DNA from 3 places in the Leuconostoc sp. BM2 genome. Region 2 is predicted to be linked to each of the others. Evidence: riboswitches for the same ligand, from Rfam matches in the RefSeq annotation. Region 2 holds a riboswitch; each other region holds the start of a gene.

Region 1 (3,284 bases), on a different contig from region 2:
AAGTTGATTTGCCACTACCATTTGCGCCAGTTAGAAGGGTAATGCCAGGTGCACCAATCAAGAGTTGGGGAACAGTGATTAATGTCCTTTTTTCGGCCGATAATTTAAAATGAGTCAGTTCAAAAATACCCTCATTGGTTGTTTTAAAAATATGATGTTGTGGTTTGGAAATGCGTTGCATAAATTGATCATGTTCAAGTGTTGAGATTGTTTGATGTTGAATTTCCCATACATTGTTTACAATGTCTTGATAACCTGAAAAATCATGATCTGCCACAAGAATGGTAACGCCATCAGCCTGCAATGTTTTTATTTTTTTTAAAATTTCCTGCCGTGCTATTATATCGACATTGGCGAAAGGTTCATCTAATAGCAACAATTTACTTTTCATTGCGACAATTATTGCTAAAGCAACTTTTTGCTTTTCACCACCTGAAAGCGTGGCAATCTGTTGGTCGGCTAGTTGTTTGATGCCGACAAATTCAAGTGCCGCCGTCGCACGTTTAGCTATTTCATCAGCCGGAATTTGTAAGTTTTCTAGTGTAAACGTCAATTCCTCAAAAGGGGTAGGCATCGCAAACTGTGTGTCGGGATCTTGAAATAAAAAACCAACATGCTGTGCTCTCTGATTAGCTGGTAACTGGCTAATGGCGGTATTGTCAACCAAAACAGTGCCTTTAAGTTGAGGGAATAAACCGGCAATGATTTTTAACAATGTTGATTTACCAATACCTGATGGTCCAATTAAAAGATTGAAACTATTTTCTGGAATGGATAGTGTCAAGTCGTTAAATATTTTTGTTTTGTCGTAGCTTAAATTAATATGTTCTAGAGTAACAATCATCGGTTTAGAATATCCTATGTACGCGGAAAACACCGCTTCATTTATATTTATCTGTTTTTTTTGCTATTGTAAGCACATCACTTGTGGTTGCCATGTTGATTTTGCTATAAACCATTACAGGTATGTCTGTGATTTCAGCAGCCACTTTTGGCAATTGTGCTAAAAGTGACATCAGTTGATCATAATCACCTTCTAATGTTGATTCAAACGCACCAACTTGGTAATTAACACCACTAGCATCAATGTAAGCGATGACGTGATCAACGATTTTAATAACATCGTTTTCATTTGCAGTCATTGGCAAAACTTGAACAGCAATACTTGAAATCATGAGATCACCTCTGATTGATGCGTTGTTAAGATACCTGATTTAGCAATTAGCTTTTGCGTGAAGTAAACAATGACACCAGCAAAAATGGCTGATGAAATCAGGCGAGTGATAAACAAACCAACTAGTAGACCAAACGAATATTGTGCATAGCCATTACGAAGTAGGTCCCAACCAAAGGTTACAATTGTGACGGTAATGACTGAAGCAGTTAAGCTAGTTTTATCCCAGCGACGGTAACCAAAAATAGCAAATCCAATTTCGGTTCCCAGTCCTTGAATAGCGCCAGCAACGATGTTCATGACGCCCCATTGTGAACCAAAAACCATTTCAATTGTGCCGGCAAGCGTTTCGCCAATAATCGAAGCACCGGCACGACGAATGATGTAGCCCGCCATTGGACCAGCCATTAACCATGGACCAATTGTTGCATCATTAGCATATGGACTTAAACCCATAGGCGTTAATATTGCTGCAATGACGTTATAAGCAAATGCCCAAGCCCAGAAAATAAAACCGAAAAACACCGCGATGAGCGCGATAAAGATAACGTCACGTAGTGACCATTTTGTATGCATGTTGCACACCTCCGAATTTGTTGTGAAAACACCGCAATGAGGTTAGACATACAAAAAGCCAATCTCCATAGGAAGATTGGCTTTGACATAATATCAATTACAAATGCTAAAACAGACTGACGATTAGTAGCTTGTGTCTGTATAGAATTAATATTCAAGTAAATCTCCCTACGCTAGTACGATCTAGATCAGGTTATATGGGTATTATCTCAGCCATTCGGCACCCCAGACTTTGGTGTTTTCAATTGTTTGTGATTATCTCACAAACAGAGTGTACCACAATCCATTTTTACCTGCAATAGATGAAAGTCGTTTGGCTTGCAAAAACGGCACCTATGGGTATACTTATTACGCATGAGTTAAAATTAAAAAAGTTATATTTAGGAGTAGTATTGAGATGCTTTATTTTATTGGATTGGCTGCTGGATTTTTATTAGCTAATCAAAGTGCTATTAATGCAAAATTAGGTGCAGCGGTACGTTCACCATTTAGGTCGAGTTTAATTTCATTTTCAGTCGGGACAATATTTCTGATCGCCGTCTTTTTGGGGACCAATCAACACATTGTTCCTATTGGCACTGTTTTATCGCATAACCCGTGGTGGATTTGGTTGGGCGGAATTTTGGGTGTCTTCTTTTTAACATCTAACATTTTAATGTTTCCCAAATTAGGGGCAATTCAAACGATTATTTTGCCCATTTTAGGTCAAGTTTTGATGGGAGAAGTGATTGATATCTTTGGGCTTTTTGGGGCACAGCAGCATCCTTTGACATGGCTTAAGTCTATGGGAATTTTGATTTTATTCTTAGGTATTTACATTGCTGTTGTGTTGGCCAGCCGTGGGGTTGCTAAAATTGAAGAAAAAAGCGACAAAGATCATGAAAATGCCGTTACGTTGAATTTATGGCGTTTGTGGGGGATAGTGGCAGGTGCTATTTCAGCTATTCAACAAGCCATTAATGGCCACTTTGGCCAATTAATGCATTCCTCAGTCGGAGCCTCGGTGTTTTCTTTTTTGACAGGCACAATCTTGATTCTTCTGGTTGTGATTATTCGTGATAAGTCCTTTTTGCCAAAAGAATTTCATGCGAATGGGCAGCCGTTTTGGTTGTTCATTGGCGGTGTATTAGGTGCTGCATTTGTTTTTGCAGCCGCCTATTTAGTCCCACAACTTGGTACGGGGGTAACAGTTACTTTGGGCTTATTTGGTTCAATCGTTGGATCAATGGCTGTTACACAATTTGGTTGGTGGCGTTCACCGCAAAGACAAGTCACAAGGGCTCAAATATTTGGTATTATGGCGATGGCAATTGGTGTGTTATTGATAAAATTTGGATAAGGAAAGTCAGCGCGTAGCTGGCTTTTTTGCTATACTGATAGGAGTAAAAAAATTTTTTTAGGGAACATTATGGATAGTATTCATCTTTCGCCACGCCTTGAAGCGGTGGCTAAACATGTGCCACAAGGCGCAATAATTGCTGATATAGGTTCAGATCATGCCTATTTACCCGCACATTTAATCTTGAACAATCAT
Region 2 (3,284 bases):
GATTTTCGTAATTATTGGTTTTTGAGTACCAGAAAAATTTACAAGCGACAACTGTCAAAATAATTTAAATGTGAGGGGTATTTTTGTGACTAAGACAAGTGTGATGTGGTTTAGAAGAGATTTAAGATTAGCAGATAATACAGCTTTGTCAGCTGCTGTTGCCAATAGTGATCATCTTGCTTTAGTGTTTATTATTGACCCGAACCAAATCGTAGCGAATGGCAGTGTCAATCAAAGTGCTTTTTTTGCCAGTGTGTCTCATTTTAAATCAGTTTTAAAAGAAAAAAAAATCAGCTTGCATATTTTCTCAGGAAATGTCACCACTGTGTTTACAGCATTAAAAAAAGAGCTGCCGGAGTGGCAAGATTTGTATTTTAATTTTGATGAACGGGGTTATGGTAGAAAACGAGATCAAGCAATTGCAAAATATTGTCGTGATGAGTTGCAGGTAACGCCGCATCCTTTTTTAGATTTTACATTGCACAGTGCGTTCGATATTAAAAAACAAGATGGTACTGGATATAAGGTGTTCACACCATACTTTAAGCAATGGATACAACGACCTAAAAAATCACCAAATTATGATCTAAGGCATTCGGAAATTGTCAAAAAGCAACTGGTGCTGCCAAACAATGACGCAACAGCTGAGCTTAAAAAGCTAATCCGTCCATGTGACAGTTATGCTTACGAAAATCAAATTGGAGAGTCGGTTGCCAAACAAGTTTTGATCGACTTTGTGTCACATAAACTCGCTGACTATGATAAAAATCGTGATATACCCAGCCTTGATGCCACCAGCCATTTATCACGATATTTAAGGACCGGTGAAATTTCAATTCGGACAATTTATGGTGCTGTCAGGCAGGAACCGGAAAGTGACGGTCGTACGACCTTCATCAAAGAGCTGTGTTGGCGTGATTACTACAATATGATTTATGCTATGTATCCAGATCAGCAAGAAAAGGCAATCAAAACATCATTTCAAAACGTTGTTTGGCAAAATAATGAGGATCATTTTAAAGCATGGCGGACAGGGCGCACTGGTTTTCCAATTGTCGATGCTGCCATGCGTCAGCTAAATGAAACGGGTTGGATGCACAACCGTTTGAGAATGGTTGTTGCTTCTTTTTTAACCAAAGATCTATTAATTGATTGGCGGTGGGGTGAGAAGTATTTTCGAGAAAAATTAGTTGATTATGATCCAGCAAGTAATATTGGTGGTTGGCAGTGGGCTGCGTCGACAGGTACAGATAGTGTGCCATATTTTAGAGTATTTAATCCGACAATACAGTCAGAAAAATTTGATCCTAATGGCACGTTTATCACGCAATATGTTCCGGAATTGAAATCTATCAAAAGCAAAAAAATACATCAGCCTAATCAGTTAACTGATGCGGAACAAAAAGCTTATGGTGTGAAATTAAATGATGATTACCCTCAGCCAATTGTGGATCATAAAGCTGCGCGATTAAGAGCAATCGCGGTGTATGAGCAAAGTAAGGATAATTTTTAAAAGGGTTTTGTGAAAAGAATCCAATAACTTGGCTTGTATGACACATTTTCGCCTTTAGCTGATGAATCAATTGCATATCATTAAAATTTATTACTGTTTTAATGAATACGTGTGTTATAATTTTTTATGTAAGATATCTGGGGTGCCTTGAGCTGAGATCATACCCATTGAACCTGAAGCAGTTAAGACTGACGCAGGAAGATATTATATTAGCCACATCAATATCATGATGTTGTATTTTACGATGCTTTTTGGCGACCCCAGCTCAATTTCAGTGAGCTGGGGTTTTTAGATATTTTATAAAAAAGAATGGAGAATATCATGAAATTTAGCGAATTAGCACACGAAAAGTCAGCTTCACTTTGGCTGTCAAGCAAGAATCACCCCTTTATTAAGGGCATTGAAGATGGGACGTTACCTTTGTCTGCCTTTAAGGCATATTTGATACAGGATAATTACTATGTCAAAAATTATTTAGCAATTTATGATAAAATTTTGGCGACAAGTCAGGATTCACAAGTTATTGATGCTTAAAAATCAGGCATTCAGGCAATTACAGCTTATGATGTTGACCAGCAAAATGGGATATATCAAGGTCTTAATATGACTGATGACGAGATTCAACAGGCTGAAATTTTACCAACAACTTATCACTATACTTGCCACATGCACCATGCCCCTGGTTATATCTAGAAATTTTCCAAGAAATGTTAGCAAGAAAGGATTACTTAAAAGGCAAGCAACAAATTTATATTGATTTTGTTAATTCGTACGCTGATGAGACATTTCAAGGTTACGTTCACGAGATGATTCAATTATTAGATGACTTAGTGACTAAACATCAAGATGAACTTGATATGGATTTGTTGTTGCAACAATTTATGTATAGTAGTGCAGAAGAATTACGTTTCTGGCAAATGACATTATTGCCAGAAAAATGGGACAGCTTCACTACTGCGCAATCCAAATAAAGCGAAATTTGACCCAGATTTTTTTGTGATCACCGAATATCATTATTTTCATAATTAATACGTCGTAGTGCTATAATGAAAAGTGATTTGTTGCACAAAATTTTGATTAAGGGGTTACATCATGAATAAGAATTATATTGCGCGAATGCGGGAGAAAGTTGGTCATGAGGGCATGATTTTTGTTTCTGCGTTTGGAGTTTTATAGAATGACACTCACGATGCTATTTTGTTAGAAAAACGTTGGGATTCAGACGCTGGCTGGGGATTTCCTGGGGGGTATCTTGAATATGGCGATTCTCCAATGCAAGCGGTTGTACGGGAATTTAAAGAAGAAACGAATATTGACGTTAGCGTAACCAGAGTATTGGGTATCGCCACAAATGTGACGGACAAAAATTATTGGGGTGATGCACAAGAGACTATTGGTATTGGTTTTGAAGTTGAACAGGCTGGGGGATTTTTGCAAAAAGATGGTACAGAGACATTGGATTTGCAATTTGTACCTATTCATCCGGAACCAAAAATGTTTGTGCCGCAAGCGCAACAAACTCTGCATCGGATTATCACTGAAAATGAAGTTAGTGATCGACCATGGTTACGTGAAAATGGTGATTAATCTGTTTATTTGATATGCAATAATAAAAGGAGTGGCGATGAAATATCGGTCCGTTTTGATTTTTCCAGACTTTAATTCAGTTGATCAAGCAACCATTCAGTCGATTCGACAAAAAAATGATAGCTTATATACACATATTCGACCTCATGTATCGCTTGTGTTTCCTTTCAAAAGTAATGCCTCG
Region 3 (3,284 bases), on a different contig from region 2:
AAACACCTCGTGAGACGACAACAGTGATTATCCTAACTGATGGTGACGGTGAAACATCACCGATTATGTCACAGTATCGTCGTGTTTATTGGATACTGCCAGAAGAGCAACAACTCAGTTTGCCTAATCAAATTGGAAAGGTGTTGACCCTATGAAATTAAATCCAACAGATCTGAGTAGTTTTATTGCCAAAGACAATCGGTTCAAAAGAGCTGAAGCATTATTAACTGATCAATGGGAATCACTGTTGCTGAGCGAGCCATGGGGCATGACGATGATGACACGTTCAGATATTGTCTATGCAAAAGCATTAGTTGCATCAGACGCTATGACACCCACAGTTGATCTGACAACGTTTAAAGGCGTCCAACAGTTTATTCAGCGTAATGCAGTTCGGCTTTCACCAGATGTCGTCACAATGTTAAAGGAGCCATTCTTATGAAAATTAATCTTGTACTTGCACCAGAACAGTCAGTTTCAGAATTATTAGCACTTCAAACAGCGAATCCAGACAACGTGTTTTACCTCGGCAAGGTATCACAATTGGCGGGTTCGAATGTTTTGATTTTGGATGCGCCAGAAATTGTCCAACAATTTCAACGGCCATTAGGCTTTGATAGTCGTTATATTAATGGTCAATTAACTGGCCGTGTGATTCATCAAATTGCCTTTCAGGCTAAAGATGATAATGATAAACTAATTGGTAAGTTAGTAAATGTTGCCGGTGTTGTGGCTCAAAATGATAATGGTAAAGCAGATTATATGTTGTGGACTTTTTGGCAAAATCACAGTCAATTAGCTGATTTTTTGAAAAGTACACAGTATCAGCAAATGATTAATTTGATGAAAAATCCCTACACAACGACTTACCAACGTGTTACAAGTGATTCGCAATTGTCACTGAAACATCAAATGAGAGATGTTGATCCTGAATGGTGGGGTTGATTATCTGGTGGCATTCGTTTACACTTATCTTGAAATGAATAAAATATCTGGGGTGCCGATTGGCTGAGAAATACCCATTGAACCTGATGACGTTAGTACGTACGCAGGGAGATATGTTGCATAAGCTAGTGTTTTTTAAATGTTGATTACTGGCCGTGAACGCATCTTCTTGGAGTGGGTTCGCGGCCTTTTTGTGTCCTATTATGGAGAAAACATGACCTCACTACAAACAATTAGAGAACAGTTTATGCCTCAAATCATGGCTGAGCCTTTCGTGAAAGCAATTGGTAATAACTCATTAACCAAGCATCAAGCAGATTATTATACGGCTCAAGATGCCAGTTATATCGAAGCTTTTATGCCTATCGTTGATCAAATTGATGAATCATTACATTTAACCAGACCGACAAGCGACGATGAGGGACAAGCACACCTTAGTCTAGTGGATGCTGTTGCCTCAAAGTCTTTAGATTTGGTTGGGCAATCCTATGTTAATCATATGCGTGCAGCTGCTCAAAAAGGTGCTATGTCAGCAATCATGGCAACCTTACCTTGTGTGGAATCCTATTATTTTATAGCTAAAGCACTGGCACATCAAACAAACAATGGTTGGCAGCAATATTACGCCAGTAAACAATATCATGATTTGGTAACCTATTACTGGCAGATTGTTGACCATTCAGACAGTCAACTAGATGTCGCTATTTTTGAAAAATCGTATCAATTTGAACTAAAATTTTGGCGGAATGCCTATGAAAAAGGGAGTCAATACTAATGACAATTAAAAATGTACGGACACAATCACCGCTTGTTCTGACTTATGCTAACTTTGTTACCCCACAATTCGTAGCCAATGTAGTGAATGTTATTGGTGCTTCGCCGCTTATGAGTCGCGAAGTTAGTGAATTTAATGATTTATGTCAAATTGCACATGCCGTTGTCATTAATATTGGTACGCTTAAGGCCAATGAATTATCAGATATTGTAACGCTCTCAAAGGTCGCTACTAACTTAGATAAACCTGTTATCTTGGATCCAGTTGCTGTTGCAGTACCTTTTCGTAGCAAGGCCGTGCAGACTTTGATGCGAGAAGGGCATGTTGATATTATTCGAGGTAACGCAGCGGAAATCGCGTGGTTTGCCGATATTGATTTTGACAGTCAAGGCATTGACGCCACTGGTAGTGGTGATGTAATTGCCATCGCACAATTAGCAGCGGAAAAGACTGGTGCCATAATTGCGTTAAGTGGTGCTAAAGATGTTATTAGCGATGGGCATCAAACTGCCGTCATTGAGACAGACGTGCCATTATTATCAACTAATGTGGGAACTGGTGATGCATTATCGTCCATGATTGGTGCTTTTGTGGCTGAATCACTCACTATGGAAAATGTCACGTACACGATGGCAACGTTTAAGTTAGCTGGCCTCAAAGCCAGCCATCAAATCACGACACCAGGTTTTTATAGTATGCAATTGCTAGATGAACTTGCTGCAATTACAAGTGAGGAAGTAGCGACATTTATGACTGAAAGTGTGCAATACTTATGAGCAATGAAACACCACAAGTATTAACAATCGCTGGTGCTGATAGTAGTGGCGGTGCTGGTATTAGCGCTGATTTAAAGACATTTGCTGCACAGGGTGTTTATGGTGCTAATGTGTTTGTCGCTTTAACAGCGCAAAATACATTGGGTGTTCAAGATGTTTTGATGACACCACCTGATATGATTTGGTCACAAATGCAATCAATCGCTGATGATTTAGCTATCAAAGCAACCAAAACTCGTATGCTCGGAAACGCAGAGACAGTAGCGCTTATTGCCAAAGGCTTGCAAAATTTTGATTTTGGTAAATATGTGTTAGATCCGGTAATGGTCGCGAAAGGTGGCGCAAAGTTGCTTAATCCTGATGCAGTGGCTGCCGTTAAAAGTTTATTGTTACCGCTAACAGAACTTGTAACGCCTAATATGCCAGAAGCTGAAATTTTAAGTGGTCAAGCGATTAATAATCGGCAAGACATGCAACGTGCAGCTAAGGCGATTCAAAAATTAGGCGCCAAAAATGTTTTATTGAAAGGAGGTCATGGGCAGTCATCACGTATTGAGGATTACGTCTTATTGGCTGATGGGACAGATTTCTGGTTGGCAAGTCAGCGGGTTCTTACGGAGCGTACCCACGGCACTGGGGACACTATTTCGGCAGCGATTACAGCACAATTAGCGCTTGGGAAAACTTTAGATGTGGCGATTTTGCATGGGAAAAGATACGTTGACGCCACAATTCGTGATGGCATTGCTGTTGGACACGGGCATGGGCCACTTAACCATGGGACCAAA

The links. Region 2 has a riboswitch for thiamine pyrophosphate ahead of BMG01_RS06490 (hypothetical protein). Riboswitches for the same ligand answer to the same signal wherever they lie in the genome.
Region 1: another riboswitch for thiamine pyrophosphate. It lies ahead of BMG01_RS03060 (ECF transporter S component); the one in region 2 lies ahead of BMG01_RS06490 (hypothetical protein).
Region 3: another riboswitch for thiamine pyrophosphate. It lies ahead of BMG01_RS06650 (hypothetical protein); the one in region 2 lies ahead of BMG01_RS06490 (hypothetical protein).

What each region holds. Positions count from the first base shown of each region.
Region 1 is NZ_MOWQ01000005.1:44,828-48,111, forward strand. It holds gene BMG01_RS03050 (ABC transporter ATP-binding protein) at 1-844, opposite strand, end outside; gene BMG01_RS03055 (thiamine-binding protein) at 882-1,175, opposite strand; gene BMG01_RS03060 (ECF transporter S component) at 1,172-1,750, opposite strand; TPP riboswitch at 1,899-1,988, opposite strand; gene BMG01_RS03065 (DMT family transporter) at 2,148-3,089, shown strand; gene BMG01_RS03070 (class I SAM-dependent methyltransferase) at 3,159-3,284, shown strand, end outside.
Region 2 is NZ_MOWQ01000020.1:9,861-13,144, reverse strand. It holds gene BMG01_RS06500 (DUF2316 family protein) at 1-63, shown strand, start outside; gene BMG01_RS06495 (deoxyribodipyrimidine photo-lyase) at 86-1,513, shown strand; TPP riboswitch at 1,642-1,730, shown strand; gene BMG01_RS06490 (hypothetical protein) at 1,835-2,047, shown strand; gene BMG01_RS06485 (hypothetical protein) at 2,173-2,484, shown strand; partial or broken gene BMG01_RS06480 (NUDIX domain-containing protein) at 2,606-3,100, shown strand; gene BMG01_RS06475 (2'-5' RNA ligase family protein) at 3,138-3,284, shown strand, end outside.
Region 3 is NZ_MOWQ01000021.1:3,798-7,081, reverse strand. It holds gene BMG01_RS06665 (VWA-like domain-containing protein) at 1-155, shown strand, start outside; gene BMG01_RS06660 (hypothetical protein) at 152-442, shown strand; gene BMG01_RS06655 (hypothetical protein) at 439-945, shown strand; TPP riboswitch at 984-1,072, shown strand; gene BMG01_RS06650 (hypothetical protein) at 1,160-1,720, shown strand; gene thiM (hydroxyethylthiazole kinase) at 1,720-2,496, shown strand; gene thiD (bifunctional hydroxymethylpyrimidine kinase/phosphomethylpyrimidine kinase) at 2,493-3,284, shown strand, end outside.